One region of the Sporosarcina sp. Y1004 genome, then DNA from elsewhere that is predicted to be linked to it. Evidence: riboswitches for the same ligand, from Rfam matches in the RefSeq annotation. Region 1 holds a riboswitch; the other holds the start of a gene.
What was found. A riboswitch is a leader RNA that binds a small molecule or an ion and turns the genes downstream of it on or off. The one in region 1 is predicted to bind FMN.
Positions count from the first base shown of each region.

Region 2: it holds a riboswitch for FMN, as region 1 does, so the genes downstream of both, ribD (bifunctional diaminohydroxyphosphoribosylaminopyrimidine deaminase/5-amino-6-(5-phosphoribosylamino)uracil reductase RibD) here and AC25Y6_RS02590 (ECF transporter S component) in region 1, are expected to answer to the same signal.

Region 1 covers NZ_JBYHFQ010000002.1:178,487-188,337, reverse strand. The annotation lists gene AC25Y6_RS02605 (ATP-binding protein) at 1-520, shown strand, start outside; gene AC25Y6_RS02600 (RNA polymerase sigma factor SigX) at 566-1,117, shown strand; gene AC25Y6_RS02595 (hypothetical protein) at 1,095-2,312, shown strand; FMN riboswitch at 2,389-2,517, shown strand; gene AC25Y6_RS02590 (ECF transporter S component) at 2,839-3,420, shown strand; gene AC25Y6_RS02585 (ferredoxin) at 3,666-3,917, opposite strand; gene AC25Y6_RS02580 (YpbB family protein) at 4,027-5,067, shown strand; gene AC25Y6_RS02575 (RecQ family ATP-dependent DNA helicase) at 5,067-6,503, shown strand; gene AC25Y6_RS02570 (LysM peptidoglycan-binding domain-containing protein) at 6,730-7,404, shown strand; gene AC25Y6_RS02565 (metallophosphoesterase) at 7,469-8,245, shown strand; gene AC25Y6_RS02560 (YpdA family putative bacillithiol disulfide reductase) at 8,272-9,243, shown strand; gene AC25Y6_RS02555 (asparaginase) at 9,306-9,851, opposite strand, start outside.
Region 2 covers NZ_JBYHFQ010000005.1:50,617-60,467, forward strand. The annotation lists gene AC25Y6_RS05165 (class I SAM-dependent methyltransferase) at 1-503, opposite strand, end outside; gene AC25Y6_RS05170 (GNAT family N-acetyltransferase) at 687-1,538, opposite strand; gene AC25Y6_RS05175 (uracil-DNA glycosylase) at 1,681-2,268, shown strand; gene AC25Y6_RS05180 (hypothetical protein) at 2,385-2,828, opposite strand; gene AC25Y6_RS05185 (ASCH domain-containing protein) at 2,837-3,184, opposite strand; gene ribH (6,7-dimethyl-8-ribityllumazine synthase) at 3,335-3,799, opposite strand; gene AC25Y6_RS05195 (bifunctional 3,4-dihydroxy-2-butanone-4-phosphate synthase/GTP cyclohydrolase II) at 3,813-5,006, opposite strand; gene ribE (riboflavin synthase) at 5,019-5,672, opposite strand; gene ribD (bifunctional diaminohydroxyphosphoribosylaminopyrimidine deaminase/5-amino-6-(5-phosphoribosylamino)uracil reductase RibD) at 5,943-6,758, opposite strand; FMN riboswitch at 6,818-6,966, opposite strand; gene AC25Y6_RS05210 (OsmC family protein) at 7,263-7,706, opposite strand; gene AC25Y6_RS05215 (methyl-accepting chemotaxis protein) at 7,772-9,463, opposite strand.

The DNA of each region.
Region 1 (9,851 bases):
GACGGATCTTCTGGATCTCGCTAGGATGGAGTCCGGTCATATGCGGCTTTACAAAGAAGATTTGTCAATAATCCCTTTCCTGGACAGAATTGTATTTAAGTTCATGCAAGTAGCGCGAGAAGCGAATGTTGAACTGTCTTTCGAATTTCCAGAAACACAAGAATTAATAATAAACGTTGATGAAGATCGGTTGGAGCAAGTATTTACTAATTTAATCGACAATGCCATACGCCATACGCCTGATGGAGGTAGCGTCAAAATTAGTATTGAAAAGCTTGTAGATAAGATTGAAATAAAAGTCACGGATACAGGCGTTGGGATTCCAGTAGAGGACCTTCCGTACATCTTCGAACGATTTTATAAAGCGGATAAAGCGAGAACAAGGGGGAAAGGCGGTACGGGCCTAGGACTTGCTATCGCGAAAAGTATAATCGACTCCCACGGCGGCAGAATTACTGCAACAAGGAGCGACGTTGAAGGTACGATTTTCTGTTGTACATTGCTATTAAAAAATATGTAACTAATTAGCTTGAAGAACGACTAATTAATAGAGCGGGGGAATTTTATGAACGACTCCGTTTTTCACCGACTATACGAGCAGTATCATCAGGATGTGTTCAAGTTTCTTATCTATTTGACAAGGGACCGTGATCAAGCTGAAGACCTTATGCATGAAGTATATGTAAGGGTGCTGCGGGCGTACGTCGGTTTTGAGGGGAAAAGTTCCGAAAAGACATGGCTCTTTTCAATTGCCAAAAATGTCGCAATAGATTATTTCAGGAAAAACACAGTGCGAAAAAAACATCTCTTTGATAAATTCGACTGGGAAAAAAGTGAGCTCGTTTCGACAGGAATCCTTCAGGAGGAAATCGTTACGCTCAATGAAGAAATGCAAGAGCTGTTAAACGCACTTAATACGTGTACAGGTGATCAGAAAATGGTTATCATTATGCGTTATTTCCAAGACCTTTCAATTGCTGAATCAGCTGAAATCCTTGGCTGGACAGAAGGCAAAGTAAAGACCACTCAACACAGGGCAATCAAAGCTTTACAAAAGAAATTGAATGCTCTTCCGACAGAAGGGAGGGAACTTGATGACCCAAAAAAAATGGAATAACAACAAGATTGAAAATCTCCTCGGAGATTTACCTGATATAGAGGATAACCGTTCAAAATCGAAAATTATTGAACGGCTTAAACAGGACGAAAGGCTGAGCGATCACCGTCGCAAGCGATCTTTAAGGTGGATGCCGGCATTGGTAGCTATCGCTGCTCTGCTAGTTGTAGGGCTTCTAATCCCATCGATGTTTCGGGGAGATGACAGCGCAATGAAGTCTGAAAGTGCAGACTCGGCTGTGACGAAGAGTGATGACTTTGACACTTCTACGGTAGGAGATGAATCGGCTAAAATGGCAACCGTTGAAGAACAGACTGAAAAGTCTTCTACCATGATGGCAGACATGGAGAGTGGTATGCATCATTTTGCTGTCTATCCTGAAGATCTTGAAGATGTTACATTATTCCACATAGGACTTGCAGGTGATCAAGCATCAAGCATTCCTGTTTCATTCGTTATTCCAAACAGTCAAATCGAAGCGGATTTTGGGACTTTGAATCCGACAAGTTATGATTTATACTCAAAATATGCGGTGCGTATCGACGAGGAAGCGCTCGGATTTACTGCATATCACCCTTATGAAGGTGTTTTTATTCGGGATGATTTAGACCTTATCCACCGGCTTCCGAAGGGGCATGGCTACGACTTGGCGTCTGCTTCGATGGAAGTGTATTTCAATACATTACAGGATACGTTTTATGGTTTTAAAGAAATACAATTTCAGCACGAAGATGAATCGGCAGTCGTGTTTTCCGAAGTCGGGCAGCCCAGTACGCCGATGGTGTTAAAGAGTGGTATCAATCACTTTAATTACTACTTATTTGAGCAAGAAGATGGACAGCAGTTTCTTTCATCTAACTTTTCGCAACCGCAGCAATCTATCGTAAAGGCGCTGCAACAGATGAGGATAAAGCCAAATGATGTTTTTCAGCCAGTCATTCCAGCTGCTATCGAATTTGAAGTAAATCAAGGAACTGAAGTGACTGTTGTAAAATTCACAAAACCCTTGGACTTGGAAGCGATTGAGCCGATAAAAGGAATGTTAATGATTGAAGGTATGTTGTTAACGGCCGCTAGCTTTGGTGAACAACTTCAATTTGAAAATGTAGTTCAAGAAGAATGGAACGGTTTTAACTTCAGTGGACCTTTACCGGTTCCGATTGGATCTAATCCGCTACCTATCATTTTGAAATGAAAAAAGAGTGCTTTGTAAACTGAACTGTTTACAAAGCACTCTTTTATATATACAATAGAAATGTAACATAATATTGATTCATCTTCGGGGCAGGGTGTAATTCCCGACCGGCGGTAAAGGAAATTTTTCCAAGCCCGCGAGCTTAACAGCTGATACCGGTGTGATTCCGGAGCCGACAGTATAGTCTGGATGGGAGAAGGTGAAGGTGCGGCCATCTTTTTGTGTTGTCCACAAAAAGGGTGCTTGTTTAATCATGGGTAAATAGGAGATTTCCTCCTTACAACTTGTGAAGATTTCGAGATGAATGTAGCGATAGATGCGAGTAAGTGAACACCAGAGTGTCCTTAAGTTAGACACATATTGATGTGAACGAGCGAAGCTGATGACGTATTGCGACATGTATCGGAAGCGAAACGTACCTTTTAACTCCTTAAAGCCTATTTGCTTTAGGGATTTTTTGTCGACATATATAGGATGGAACGGCCTTTCCTCTTTTGAAGTGAATCGCAAAAGGAGAGAGGAACAAATGACAAACAAGAAATTACGTAAGATGATTTTGATCGCGATACTAGGGAGTATTTCAACTGTTTTGATGCAGTTTAACTTCCCGTTACCTGCATTACCGGCATTTCTGAAAATCGATTTCAGTGAGATTCCTGCCGTTTTGGCAATTATGACTATGGGACCTGTAGCTGGAATATCGGTTGAATTGCTTAAAAATATTATGCACTGGTTCATGTCAGGGAGCCCGACAGGAGTACCTGTAGGAGAACTTGCAAACTTTGTAACGGGTGTACTCTTTATACTACCTATCTATTTCATCTTCAATAAATTCCGGACGGCTAAAGGCCTTACGGTCGGTCTGATTGCTGGAACAGTTGCGATGGCAGTCGGCATGAGCGTCCTGAACTATGTATTGTTTTTACCAATGTACGGTTACTTCCTTAATATGCCAGCCATGTCAGGTGATGCATTGTACTCAATGATTGTATTGGGAATCTTACCATTTAACCTTGTCAAAGGTGTTATTCTAATGGTTATTACATTGCTACTTTTCAATAGTATGCAAAAATGGATTGCTCAACAGCGGTCACAATTAGCTTCTTAAATTACAAATGTCACGAGTCAAACTACTATATATAGAGAAAAGCCGTACCGGGAAGTTTTACCGGTACGGCTTTTCTATGTATTAATTAATTTAGTGACCTGAAGGTGAGTTCAGCGCGTTCAACACTGCATAGGACATGCTTGTGGAGTAATCTAGTGTAGTTGGTCGGTATGGTATTTCCAACGTCAACTGAGAGGCGCTGAGCTAGTAATACTGGTTGGTGTATGTCGACTACTAATTTGAAATTAATCTTCGTATTTTAACGCATCGCCATCAAATGGTGCATCGGCAGTCTTGATTGAATCGGTTGGACAGCCATCGAAAGCATCTTCCAAATCTTCCATTAGTTCTTCTGGAACTTCCGCTGTACCCGTGTTATCATCGAGGATAACGTAAGCAATCCCCTCGTCATCATAATCGTATATATCTGGAGCAGCTGCTCCACACGCCCCACATGCGATGCATGTATCTTGGTCGACGATTGTATATTTAGGCATAGTCTTTTTCTCCTCTTTTCTCCGTACAAAAAATTTACTTCATAATCCATTCTAATGATGTTGACAAGAGTTTTCAACAAAAAACGTTTGTTTATCGGAGGAATTCAAAATGAATCTATTTTCAATACTATTAACCATCATAAGTAGAATAGATGGGGAACGCAAAATCTATGCGGGTTTTCACCTATTACGCGGCAAAAAATCAGGTCAGACTTTGCAGGATGTCGAATATTACGGCTTAAAAGAATTCTTTGGCATTTTACCAAAATTGTCGTTAGAAGAGTTTAATTTAGTTGCTCATCAATTGGCGGATCAAGAACTTATTTTAACCATGAATGATTCATACGTCAAGTTGACTGAACAGGGAAATGCCGAAGTTGCAAAAATTCAATCTTATCAATTTAACGGTTGGGACTATAGAGGTCGTGAAATGATTTTTTTTGGAAGATTATCGCTTACAGTTCAAACGGTCTCTAATTTTAAGGCAGGTGAAAAGTCTTTCATGCCAGTTCAAAAAGACCGCGATATCCAGCACTTTGTAAAATCTTTCTTACATACTTTGCCTATTGGCGATCCTGCGTTTTCTCGCTTGCTTAGCGAAGAGCTTCGCGTTTGCTTTACACGAAGCGGAATAGACGACATTCAAAAGCAAGTTATCACCTATCGATTGAGCGGTTTTAAAATGAGCGGATGGACTTGGGATCAATTATCGGATACTTTGAAACAAAATCCATTTGACATCCGTCTACTTTTTATAGAAGCATTACATATATTACTAACTGTAATCTTAAATTCATCCGATTTGCCTTTGTTGCGAAAATTAGCTGAAAATGTCAAGGTTTCGACATACTTGACTGATTCGTCAGTAAAAACGAAACAGCTTTTTATCCGTGGACTATCGATTGAAGACATAGTCAATGTACGTAAATTGAAAACAAGTACGATTGAAGATCACTTCGTCGAAATGTCTATTAATGACTTAGAATTCCCTCTAACTGATTTTGTTTCAGAGGAAGATGTAGTGGCAGTCATTGCGAAAGTTAGTGAATTTGGAACACGAAGACTTCGAGTGCTGAAATCGGAATTCGAGCACTTGTCCTATTTTCAACTACGACTAATTCTAGGTGCTCGGACTGGAGTGGAATGCTAGTGGAGATTCACAAAATTTTGAAAGAGAAATTTGGTTTTGACCAATTCAGGACGGGTCAAGAGGAAGTGATTCGCGATGTAATTGCAGGAAAAGATACGGTTGCCATTTTGCCTACAGGCATTGGGAAATCCCTTTGCTACCAACTACCAGCATATGTCTTTGAAGGAGCAGTCTTAATCGTTTCACCCTTGGTTGCTTTAATGGAAGACCAAGTGGCCATCATGAAAAGAAATGGAGAAAAACGAGTGGTTGCTTTGAATTCATTCCACACTTATTCTGAAAAGACACGAATAATGAATGAGTTGCACCATTATAAATTTATTTTTATTTCACCTGAAATGCTGTTGCAGAAAAAAGTGACTGCACTACTCCGCACTTTGAATGTGTCGTTATTCGTAGTGGATGAGGCGCATTGTATATCGCAATGGGGATTTGATTTTCGGCCAGATTACTTACGGATTGGGGAATTGTTCAACGGTGTGGCGCGTCCGGGTATTTTGGCTTTAACGGCTACAGCGGATGATAAGGTAAAAGCTGATATTTGCCATTATTTACAGTTACGGACACCAATCATCCATCAGCAATCACTTGATCGTCCGAATATTTCATATTCGATTATTAAAGTTGACAACGGGATGATGAAAACGGATTGGATAAGAAGTCGTATAATTGAAACACAGGGTCCTGGAATTATATACGTTGCTTCAAGAAAACGTGCGGATAAACTTTCAGCAATCCTCCAGACGGACGGTGTATCAGTCGCATCTTACCACGCTGGTAAAGAACAAGAAGATCGTGCATTTATCCAAGAGCAGTTCATTACTGGTGAAATTAGTTGGATTTGCGCTACAAATGCTTTTGGCATGGGTATACATAAGAATGATATCCGTCAAGTAATCCATGAACATGTGCCCCAGGCCATTGCAAGTTATATTCAAGAAGTTGGAAGGGCAGGCCGGGACGGTAAACAATCTGCTGCAACATTGCTTTTTTCTCCAGAAGACGAATCGAGAACACGGTTTATTGTTCAAGATGATATACCACAAGAAACTGAAATTCGGCATTATCAACAGCTTCTAGTGAATAATGTTTCACCTAATGAGGCTGCAGAATTAGCGCGAATCAGCGAAACAGGAAAACGTGTCATGGATTACTATATTGAACGGATGCCAATCGAAGACGTTATTATTCGGATGAATGAGTTAATAAGGGAAAAAGAGGCACAGCTACAGACGATGCTTCGACTAATCCACTCAGATCAATGCATTCGACACGAAATTTTACGTTTTTTTGGTGAGAACTGTGAAGTGAAACCTCAATATTGTTGTTCAGTTTGCAGAACTGCAGAATTTATAGGCACTGTTGGACAAAAGTCGATTCCATTCGATAAACGAACGATGGATTGGGATCAAAGACTAGCTGTACTTCTTGGATAATAGCTCGGTTTCTCAAACAAGTTCACTTAGTATGAGCCTTCAGCTAGTCAAAAGGTGTCCTAAATTCGTCGCGTCCTGCAGGCACAGGCTCAATTCAAAATCTGGACGCAATCTATTCCAAGATGAAAGCGTAGTGGCAGTAGTGATTTCACCAATGTGTATTTGATTTTTACGACAAAACTCGTCATAATAGAAGAATAGTACGATGCGATAGGAGAATGTGGCGATGAAAAAAGATGATTACAAGACTGAATTCGAAGAGCACAGAAAAGAAATCAGTTTAGACGAAGGTTCAGAAGTTGGAGACCTTCCATCGCGTACGGAATTACACAGGAAAGGTCGGAAGCCGAAAAAGAAATCCGGCCATTTGATGATTAACATAATTCTTGGACTATTTACGCTGATTCCAGTACTCATTTTAGTTTATTTCATTTCTGATTTTTATTCCCCTGGTGATATGACATCTGCAAAAGGTGGCGAAACGGGTATACGCTTTGAAACTAGTAAGGAAGCGGCCGATAAAAAAAATGATGCCACCGATAAGGATATTGCAATTGAGGCCGAGGATGATGAGAGTAAAACAGATAGCAAAGATGATGGGGAAAGTACAAGTAAACCGGTCAGTGGAGCGGAAAAGCCAGTAGTCAAAGCCGATCCAATTCCTGAGAAGAAACCAGTAGTGAAGCCGGAACCTAAGCCAGAGAAGAAATCTGAACCAAAACCTGAACCAAAACCTGAACCAAAACCAACTGCTAAAACGCATAAAGTGGCCAGTAATGAGAATCTATATCGTATTTCACTGAAATATTATGGCAATGGAACAGGTGTAGATAAAATTAGAAATGCGAATGGCTTGTCTTCAAATGAAATTAGTGTGGGCCAGACGCTCGTTATTCCTTGATAAATAACATTGTGGAAGAAGGCAAAGTGTACTTGCTTTGCCTTTTTCCTATGAAAGGTGGGGCATGATTACGGTCAATAAAACAATTAAGTTATTAGTATTAATTATAGTCGGCTTCATCATATTCATGTTTATGAGCGCCAGAAGAAGGAACGTTGTTCACCATAGCATGAACATAGAAAGTCAAAGCTTACACGACAAAAGGCTATCAGTATTTTTCATTTCTGATATTCATAGGCGTAAAATCGATGATAAGCTACTAGCTAAAATTCAATTCGAAAATACAATTGATGTAGTTATCATCGGCGGGGATCTTGCCGAAAAAGGTGTCCCATTAGCGCGTGTCGAGAAGAATATCCGTCAGTTAGCCAGTTTAGGTCCGTTGTTTTTTATCTGGGGGAACAATGACCGTGAGGCAGGAGAAAAGCAAATTAGGGATATGATTAGCCGCTACGGAGGAAAAATCCTTGATAATGAAAATGTAGCAATTCCTGGTCATTCAAAGTGGGGGATTGGTGGAACGGATGATCCATCTAGCGGGAATGTCGATATTGATTCTTCTCTTCAATCCATCGTACAGTATGAAAATGTTATATTTGTTACACATACGCCTTCACTTTTTAGGAAAGTGGAACAGCTTTATCAACCTCGTATATTGCTGGCTGGACATACACACGGAGGTCAAATTAGAATCGGTAAATACGGTCTGGAAGACAAAGGATCCTTCCGCATCAAGAATGGTCGGGCAAAGCTTATCAGCAATGGATATGGCACTTCTAAGATACCGTTACGTCTAGGGGCAGAGCCAGAATGTCATATTATTGCAATCAGATACACTTGAACCGTCCTAAAGGAGCGAAAGTTAAAATGATACTAAAAGATGTAATTGTGATAGGGGGAGGACCATGTGGTCTTTCAGCGGCAATTGAATTGCAAAATAAAGGTCATGACGTACTTGTTATTGAAAAGGGTACTATTGTGAACTCGATTTATCATTATCCAACGCATCAAACCTTTTTCAGTACCAGTATTAAATTATCCATTGGGGATATTCCGTTTATCACTGCAATAGATAGGCCAAAGCGAAATGATGCGCTTGTCTATTATCGTAAAGTAGCTGAATTTAAAAAAATACCCATCAATAATTACGAAAAAGTGGAAGACGTCACTAAGGTAGGTCAAGACTTTTGCGTTTTAACAGACAAAAACGAGTACCAAGCTGCAAACGTTGTTGTTGCGACTGGCTATTATGACAATCCAAATCGATTGGGAATTGAAGGGGAGGAACTTCCGAACGTTTTCCATTATTTTAAAGAAGCACACCCTTACTTCGGAAAGAAGGTTGTTGTCATTGGAGGTAAGAACTCCTCCATTGACGCAGCACTAGAATTGGAACGTGCCGGCGCACAGGTTACCGTAATTTATCGGGGTTCTGACTATTCACCGAGTATCAAACCATGGATTTTACCGGGATTTGACAGTCTTGTCCGCAGTGGTGACATTGATATGCATTTTAATGCGGATTTACTCAAAATCACTAACTCATCTGTTGTGTTTGAAAAAAAGGGAGAGACATTCGAATTCGATAATGATTTTGTCTTTGCGATGATTGGCTATCATCCTAACTACGCTTTTTTGGAGAAAATAGGTATTACAATTGATAAAGAAAGTGGACGTCCCACTTTTGATGAAGAAACGATGGAGTCGAATGTGGAAGGGCTCTTTGTAGCGGGGGTAATAGCAGCTGGAAATAATGCCAATGAAATTTTTATTGAAAATGGAAAGTTTCATGGAGACTTAATCGCGCGAGCAATCGAAATGAAAAAAAACGAGAAATAAAAAAGGCTACTCTTCACCTGATTAGACCAGGTGAAGAGTAGCCTTTTTCGTTGCTTATGAAACTACTGCGAACATAGTTCTAGCAATAGTTTTAAACGCGCTTTCTGACCACTAAGTCCGTGTTCGAAACGCACACCCATTTTACTCAACATTTTCCCTCCTCCTTCATAAGCATAAATGTCTTGAGCAATTCCGTTGAAACAACGGGAAACTAGAATAATTGGAAGACCGTCAGAAAGGAGCTGTCTGATTCCTGTGATTAGATCAGGTGGAACATTGCCCTGTCCAAGTCCCTCGAGAACCAAGCCGTCATACCCGAGTGAGGCGATTGATATTAGCAAGTCTGAATCCATTCCCGCATAGACTTTGAACATTGCTACCTTTTTAGTGATTTTCACTATTGGGAGATACGTTCGGGAAAGTGGCGCATGATGAAAATGAATGTCCGACTTCGTTACGATACCGATTGGACCGTATTGCGGACTTTGGAAAGTTGATACGCTACTACTATGAGTCTTTGTCACGTTAGTCGCTGTATGGATTTCATCGTTTAGGACGACGAGCACACCTTTTCCGATGGCGTAGTCTGAAGCTGCAACCCTGACAGC
Region 2 (9,851 bases), on a different contig from region 1:
TCCAATGTGATACTATCACCGTTTGCACATTCCCAAGTTCTAGTCGAGACTTTGCCTATCGTGACATCGGACTGCATAAATAAATCAACAATTAACCTTCCACCATCTGTAAGATGATGGTGAAAGTTTTTCAACGCTTCAATAGACTCCTCTCTTTTATGCAGTAACAAAAATGTACCCGCAGGGATAATTATGGCATCATATTTCTGACTTAATGAAAATGACTCCATATCTCCTTCGAAAAGGTTAGGAGTTAGACTCCTTTTTTCGCAGTTGGTACGACAGATAGTTAACATATCAGCCGAACTGTCAAATCCATCAACCTTAAATCCTTTTTCCATAAGTGGTATCAAGATTCGACCTGTACCGCTGGCGGGTTCGAGAATACGCCCTGTGCAAGAATCTAATCTATTTAAATAATATTCCACATCCCCGAATGAATGCCCTACAGGTTTGTCTAAATCATAGACTTCAGAGGATAACTTACTATAATAACTTAACAATTTACTTCTCCTTTCAACTTCCACACTTATTTACCATCAAATACAATTATTTTTAAATACTCCAACTATTTAAATGTATAGGTGACGGTATATTTAAGAACTAATCGCCTATAGCACATTAAAATGGTGATTTTTATTTTAACTTAATAAGATACTTTCGTACGGCAGTGCTAAATTTCACATTTATTCCCCTACAAAACCAAGCTGTACAGAATTCGTAATTTTTTGATAACCAATTTCCTGGTAGATTTTGTTCGATGTCTGATTCAATAAATCTGTATAAAGAACGCAGAACTTATATTCTTTAAGAAGTTCTTGTGTTCCAGTAGCAACCATCGTCCGGGCATAGCCTTTTTTTCTCTCTTCCCGAGGTGTAAATACGAGAGACACTGTAACGCCATGATTTGTCGGGCGCGCTTTTTTCATCATTGATACGACTTTCCCGCCATCCTCCCACAAAAACACTTCCTGTTCTTCTACAAATGATGCAACTCGTTTTTTTACATCTGCTTCAGCAGAAGATGGTAATTCTGCATCTTCTTCAAACAAGTTGTACCACTTTTCAATTAGCGGACAGTCATCTTTATCTGCAAAACGCCAGGAACCCGGGCTGTGCTTTAATGACTCATTTACGTTATCCAGTCGGTATATTCCTTGATCCATCAACAATTTATGAGTCATACCTATTTTCGCTTCCCATTTCTTTGCAAAAAAGTATGCCCATGGTTTCAAACTAATGATAGAACTAATTTCGATTCCAAGTTCCATTAATTCTCTAATTAACAAATCCATACATTCTTCCAACCTGTCTTCATCGGTAAAAACAAGGTTTAAAGGATGTGGAGGTGTCATTTGAAATAGTGCTAGCACTTCCCCATCCTCTTCAATTATTGCCATGAAGGGGTTTTCATACCTTCCTGCTTTGATAGCATTCAACACCCCTAGAAAAAGACTGTAGACATCTTCTTCTTTAAATAAAGTCGGTTCCGCTTTTAATGCGAATTCATTCACGTCTGTAAATTGCTTCAATTCCATTCCCACCAACTCCATTCACAGTAATTAGTTTCTTCGAAATCTTATGCCAATTTTACCATAAACGACCAGCACACTGTAGCGTAGTTTGAAATCCATTGATTAGAGGAAAGCTTTAAAGATTGAGTCTGACCAGTAAAGGGAGATGAAAACCATATTTGACTTTTGTCCAAAAGCATTGACGGAGGAACCAACCCCTAATCAGCTTGTAGATTGTAAGTTATGCGGTTTATATGAACACGGAACACGGATGGTCTGGGGTGAAGGTAATCCGAATGCGCCCATTATGATTATTCTCGATAATCCCGGAGCACGTGAGGACCGTGAAGGTGAGGAATTTCTTTGCGGGACACGGCAAACTCTACAAGAAGTTGCCAGCGAGGCAGGCTTAAAATTAGATGATTTGTATGTCACTTTTATCTTGAAAAGAAAACCCGTGCGCGCCTATGAAAAAGAGGTAACCCGTCAAATCTGTATGCAACATTTAGATCAACAGCTTACAGAAAAGAAACCCAGTCTAATTCTTTGCTTGGGAAATGTGGCGGTCCAATCTTTTTTTCAAAATATCGAAGCCGATGTGAAGTCATTACGGGGTAGTTGGCATGATGTACGAGGATTTCAGACGGCCGTCGCTTACCATCCACTTGCTGTTAGACGTCGACCTAACTTACGTTCATTATTTTTACAGGACTTGAAGTTCGTTGCAGAACGGTATGGTGATTTAGTTCGGTAATAGGCACCCTTTCAAATAATAATCTATTCATCCAACTCACTATAAATACAAAAAAGACATGCACCAGCTAAGATGCATGACCTTTTCTATGTATAATGAGTACTTCTCATTCATATTCACCAAAGCATCGGTTTTTGAACCATGAGCCAAAGCATAATCAGCATAAGACCAATATATATCCAAGAAGTTGTATTCAAACGATTAAGTATTTTATTTTTATCAATATCCGGATTTTTAAATTTCCGTAAAACAATTGTAAATCCTTTGGCCAGAAAAACTCCAGATAAAAGCATTACTGCAAGCGTCAAAATTACCCATGATGTATACCATGGCCAAGGTCCAAATATTAATAAGAGGGCACCGGTGTAGACAAGAGAATGTCCTGCATGCATGACGATGCGGATGATGACGTTGATAACGGATAAATAAGTTTCCTCTATTACAGTTTCAACGTCACGCAATCGCTTAATAATCGGCATTAATATAAATAATGGACCTATGGCGAGGACAGCACTGATAACGTGCAGAAAGACAATCGCACCATAGATTCCCGAATTCATTCAGAACGTCATTTCGCCACGGGGCTGTATTCATGCACCCATACGCTCATCGTCGGTATCCATGGCATTTTATCATGCATCGCAAGAATGGATTGTTTATATTCCTCCATCGATGTGTAGCCCTCTTGCTTTGCATTTTCGTCCGTCATTTCACCAAGCGTCTGTGAATATATTGCATCTACTTTGAACTCTTTACCTTCGAGTACCATTATTTCACCAAGATCTGCATAAACGCCATTACGACGTGTAGCCGTCTTTTCGCCATTTATCACTTTCTCAACGTCTTTTGGAATCGTAACAAGCCTCTCAATCGAACATGTTTTTTCAGGAATTCTAACATTTGATTGTTCACTCATGTAAATCGCCTCATTTCATAAAATAACAACTCCCTCTATCATAACTATTCCGAGCGAAATTAGCGAGACTTCTGGTCACCGATACTAAAATAAAGACAAAATAGGCCCAGTATCCAGGTAACCGGATACTGAGCCTTCACTTATCAGTAATTAAATCTGTTTCAACAAATTCGCCATCTCAATTGCAGAATTCCCTGAATCCCATCCTTTATTTCCAGCTTTCGTTCCTGCCCGTTCAATTGCTTGTTCAATTGTATCCGTCGTCAAGACACCGAAGATGACTGGGATGCCTTCCTGCAGATTGATGGCTGCGACTCCTTTAGCAACTTCATTACAAACAAAGTCAAAATGCGGTGTTGATCCGCGTATGACTGTGCCAAGTGTGATAACAGCATCATACTTGCCGGAAGCAGCCATTTTCTTCGCGATTAGCGGGATTTCATAAGCACCCGGTACCCACGCAACAGCAATATCACTTTCATCCACTCCGTGACGATGCAATGCATCTTCCGCTCCGCTCAATAATTTACCAGTGATGAAATCATTGAATCTAGCAACGACGATACCGATTTTAAGCCCTGTTCCAATTAAATGTCCTTCATAAATTGTTCCCATTATTATTTCCCCCTCAACTATTTAGTATATGGCCCATTTTACTTTTCTTTGTGTCCATATACGCTTTATTTGATTCTTTTACTGGCATTTCGATTTGAATACGCTCCGTTACTTCCAAGCCATGTCCACCCAGACCGGCGATTTTACGCGGGTTGTTCGTCAAAAGATGAATTGTTGTTAAACCGAGTTCCCGTAGGATTTGTGCGCCGATTCCGTAATCTCGGAGGTCATCCGGGAATCCTAATTTTTCATTAGCCTCAACCGTGTCGTATCCTTCTTCTTGTAGCTTGTATGCTTTCATTTTATTGACAAGACTGATGCCCCGCACTTCCTGACGCATATACAGCAGGACGCCTCTTCCGGTTTTTTCAATCTGCGTGAGTGCTGCCTGAAGTTGAGGGCCGCAATCACATCGGCATGAGCCAAAGACATCGCCTGTCAAACATTCCGAATGAACGCGGACTAGTACATTTTCAGCATTTTCAATATCACCCTTTATCAAAGCAATATGTTCATGCCCGGTTTCTGTTTCTTTAAAAGCGACTGCTTTGAAATTACCATAATCCGTAGGCAAATCAATATCCACGATACGCTCGACAAGTTTTTCAGTTTTTCGGCGATAAGCAATCAGTTCCTGAATCGTTAAAATTACAAGGTCATATTTATCCGCGATTTCTTTTAGCTGTGGCCCTCTAGCCATCGTTCCATCGACATTCATAATTTCAACTATCACACCCACCGGCTCTGACCCAGCAAGCTTCGCAAGGTCGACCGCCGCTTCTGTATGACCTGACCTTTTTAAGACACCGCCAGCCTTGGCAATCAATGGGAAAATATGACCGGGTCTTGTGAAATCAGTCGGTCTGGCTTCACTCCCCAGCATCTTCAACACGGTTTCTGATCGTTCAAATGCAGAAATACCAGTGTGACACTGCGCGTGATCGATGCTTATCGTGAAAGCTGTTCCGTTTACATCGGTATTATTATTTGTCATAAGTCCAAGATCAAGCTGTTGGGATTTCTCTTCATCTATCGGCACGCAAATCAATCCACGACCTTCAGTCGCCATGAAATTAATCATTTCCGGCGTTGCAAATTCACCAAGCGCAACAAAGTCCCCTTCATTTTCGCGATCCTCGTCGTCAACAACAATTATCGCTTTTCCTTTTTTCAGATCTTCGATTGCTTTTTCTACGGTAGTGTACATCTTTTTTCCTCCTTAACTGAGGAATCCGCTTGCGACAAGTGTATCCATTGTTAAACCGCCAGTTGATTTCTCTTTGTTAGTAGTAGTCATAAGCCGTTCAATATATTTTGCAAGCATGTCGCATTCTACGTTCACTTTATCCCCTGGTCTTTTCCGACCGATGATTGAGTCATCTTGTGTAACCGGAATTAGTGAGATGATAAAACTTTCTTCTGTCACACCAAAGACAGTAAGCGAAGTCCCATCCACTGTTACTGAACCTTTCGGGATGAAATACTTCAACAATTGAGGCTCGACACTGATTTCAACATAAATGGCATTTTCTTTTTGTCTTACTGACACGACTTCTCCGGTGCCATCAACATGTCCGCTGACGATATGTCCACCGAATCGACCATCTGCCGCCATTGCACGCTCTAGATTGACGGGACTTCCCGTTCGCAATGCATGAAGCGTTGTCGCCTTGACTGTTTCAGGCATGACGTCGGCAGAAAAATGATTACTTGAGAAGTCCGATACCGTCAAACAGACACCGTTCACTGACAAACTGTCGCCTTTTTTAACATCGCTCAGCACTTTAGCGCAACGAATTGATAGTTGCATTGAATTCGATCCTGGTCTGACCGCTGAAACTGTTCCTATTTCTTCGATAATTCCAGTAAACAATTATAGTCAATCCTCCTTCAGGAACTTGGCACGCAATCGAATATCGTCCCCGATTTATTGCACATTAAAAAAACGGAGTGATTCTCATCCGCCATCCTGTTCTGCGTGTCGTCCACATAGATAGATGCCTATTGCCAGTCAATCTCGGTGCCATTTACAAATACAGTTCATCCGCCAAGCCTTCAGTGATGAAACTGCAAAGGAAACGGCTGTCGCCTTCGACTAACATCTTCATGCTTCTAATCTTTACAAGACGATTTAAAATTACATTCAAAAAAGGTACATTTTCTGAGATCCTTTCAATTGAAACGAGAGGATATTCGAAAAAGCAGGTTCCGACTCTGGTGAATCGAGTGTAAAAAAAATTGTTTCTGTAGCGCAGTCAGTTACGACAATAGCTGTTTTGGGCGTCCTGAGATGCCGTTCTAAAATAGTTCGAATTGGATTCTTTCCACCATGGGGCAAACGGGTGGTGAGGAAAGGGTTATTGTGAAGTACGGTTTGTACGCCAACCAAAATAGCATCATGGATATTGCGGAGGTGATGGACTACGGTTCGTAATGCAGCCGAAGTAATCCATTTGCTGTCCCCATTCTGCGTTGAAAGTCTACCGTCAAGAGTTGCGGCGGCTTTCAAGGTGTCGTATGGTGTCCCGTATTTGCTGAAATACAAAAATGCTTGGTTTGACTGCTCTGCCTCTTGTTGTAAAATGCCGGAGATGACTTCGATTCCCGCTACTTTAAGAAGCCCGACTCCTGTTCCTTTTACGGAAGGATTCGGATGGAAAGACGCAACAAAGAAACGTTGAATTCCTGACGATCTAAGTAGATCTGTACACGAAAGTGTTTTCCTTCTATGGAAAAACTGTTCTAGTGCCAAATATAGATCTGCACCAACAGAATTCAAACCTGTCATCGTCAGTGCCTGCACTTCTGTATGAGGTGTTCTAGCTCGCAAATGTGCACCGGTCCCTAATATCAGACCGTCTTTCGCGCAAACAGCACCGACGAGTAGATTCGGCGAGGCTTGTCCCTGTGCAGTCCGCACCAGTTCAAGAGCAACTCTCATATAATGTTGAGGTTCCATTTGCATTCCCCCTTTCACTATTTGAAAGGGCAGAGCTTGCAAGCATAGTACGTATAGCCAAAACAATTCTCCCATCCAGACTGTAACTGTCGGTGCCGGAATTTCACCAGCTCCACCGCCTTCCTAAACGAAGAAGGACGGGTCACGGACTTACGAGCTATGCTCGATCACCGTCGGTAAGGAATTTCACCTTGCCCCGAAGAGTTTGTTTATACGTACCGATTTAAAGTTAACATACTTTTATAAAAAAAACAAAAAAACTCAGTTCGTTTCAAAACGGAACTGAGTCTCAGTCATCATTGTCCTTATTCTATTAAGTCTCCAATCGAATCGATATCAATGTATTACGGAACAACTTGACCAAATTTTGACACCTTCCTACTTACGCCAAGTTCTTCAAATTTACCAACGGATTTCCAGGATATGCATTGAACGTTTATGCTATCCAAGCTTCGAGTGGTGCCTCTGGACCAAAGTCAGCACCCCCTGTTGTGAATGGAGATTTTATTTTACCACTTTCGCTTTCAATTCAATTTCAACATTTCCTTTTATCGCCCGGCTAATCATACAGGATGTTTCTGCCTTTTCCGCAAGTTTATAAGCAAGTGCTTCATCCTTTTCAGTCGCATCCAGTTTCAAAACGATTTGGGGTTTATGTATAATTTTTTTGTATGTAATGACACCGTTTGTTACATCGACAATTCCCACAGACTCCATTGTCAACGCTTCCTTTTCAAGCTTGCTGCGTTCCATCATCGCAGCGAGCGTAATAATATAGCATGTGGCGGCTGCTCCTAATAACATTTCATCAGGGTTTGTACCTACTCCTGGCCCATCCATTTCAGGAGGTATTGACACTGTTGTCTTCAAATTCCCAGCATCAATCGTTCCGATATCATTTCGTAAACCTGGCCAATCCGCTTTCAAATAAAAGTGATGTTCTGCCATCGTGTATGCCCCCCTTATATTTTGTTGCTGTAATCATCTGTACAATTCTATTTTACACTTCAGTCTCAATTCGTAGTATTAAATTGATTGGCATTTTCCAATAGCTTATCTGAAAGTAAGGATAGCTCTGCTCCCGTTTTCTCAACTTCTTGCATCGCTTCGACTTGCTCCTGAAACGCCTGTATCATTAGCACTGCATTACTCTTATTTTTCTTTGAAACATTTCCCACTTGTTGCGTAGATTGTTCCAACAAGGGTAGGCCGCTTTCCAATAAGTCTAATTGTTCTTTCATAATGAACAACTTTTGATCCAATAGTCGAATATGATTTGTAGCTTCTTTAAAATTCTTACTATTTTCATAAGTCATGCTCTCAAAAGCCGTCGCTTTCTGTTTCATTTTTTCTATGTAAGCAGTAGAATTACCAACAGATTGTTCCATTTCAGAAATCGTTCCTTTTATTTCTTCTGTTGCATTGGCAGATTGCTCCGCTAAACGTTGTACCTCGTTCGCTACTACTATGAAACCCGCTCCTGCATTTCCAGCTCTTGATGCTTCAATTTTCGCATTTAATGCAAGCATGCGTGTTTGGTTCGTAATTTTGTCAATTGTCGTAACAACTTGTGATACAGACAAGAACTTTTTTTGTAAAGCATCAATCGTTTGAATGACGCTTTTCATACTATCAAAGAAGGTATGCATACTATTAGCAGCTTCGATTGTCGAATCCTCTCCAGCTTTTACGACTTGCTCCGTAACTGTTGCCACTTGAAATACTTCGTCCATTTTATTGAACATAACACCCATTTGCATTTTCATATGCTGAAAAGCTTGTTGCTGAGATACTGAAACTGAAACTGTCTCCGATGCAATCTTCTCTAACTCAGAAACTTGAACTTTTAAATAATCGTTTTTCGTTAGAAGTGTATTTGAATTCTCATTTAAGTGACTTCCGGTCTGCGCTAATTGTGTACTGGTGTTTTTAATTTCCACTAGCATCTGAGACATATTGTTGATCATCTTCTGGAAACTTTTTATAAGGGAATGAAATTCGGGTGTAGTTGATTGAATCGATAGGTTGACACTTAAGTCTCCCTCCCTGACCATTTGCATTTTTTGTTGTAATACAGTTATTGGTTTCGTCATTCGGTGAATCGTTGGTGTAATGACTAGTAATGCAATGATTAATGCAAGTAGGATTGACACATAAATTACCTTACTCATTTCTCTCGTATCAGATAAGTAATCGCTGTCTGGAACGACAATAACATATTCTCCGCCTAATTCTTGAATACGGAAAAAGCTAATGGTATATGGATTCCCCTGAATCGTTTCATGTAAAATACCTTTTCCTTCTTTACTAATTTTTTCTGCGATTTGATTAGACAACTTCAGAGTTGAATTTCCATTAACAGCAAAAGGGATCAGTTGATCATCCTTACCGTAAAATATAGTTGGATTATAACCATCTTGCGTTAGTGAAACATGTTGCCTTTTTATGACTCCCTCAAGCTCTTTCATAAAGTTTTCTTGATTACCTACATGCACTAACATCAATGTCTTCGCCATATCGTTGACAATTGTCACTTCTCGTTCCAAGTGTGAAGATACAAGATTTATCGTGCTGGTTTTCATTTTTTCATATGCTGTCAACCCTATCGTAATGGTAGATACTAGTAAGATAGCTAAAATTACACCTAGAAGTCGCAATTTAAATGAGATGGTTGTTAGCCTTAATGAAAAGACTTTCCTTTTCACTTTTTTAAAAAGGGACGAGCCCATTTTTAAAAATTTAATCCTTTTACTCCAAACAGCCTTTTCTTGTACCATTCGCCTCATCTCAACAAGCACCTCACAGGAATTTATACTCAATTTTCTCACAAGCATGTAAAAACCCTGTAAAAGTTGTGTAAAGTTTCTGTAATTTTTGTAGGATTTATGTTAGTGATGATAAAAAGGTCACTGAAAGATTTACGTATTGAAGATTTATCTGTTGATTACTTGCATGGAACATCTGGGCTTTAAAACCACCTTTTTTACTGGACTATTTTCGGCCCGCTTACGGCGAATTATAACGACACTTTTACTGAGGGGTGAGTGTGGCATCCTGTTGTGACTAATTGCCTGCCGCGTTCCTTGGGAGAGC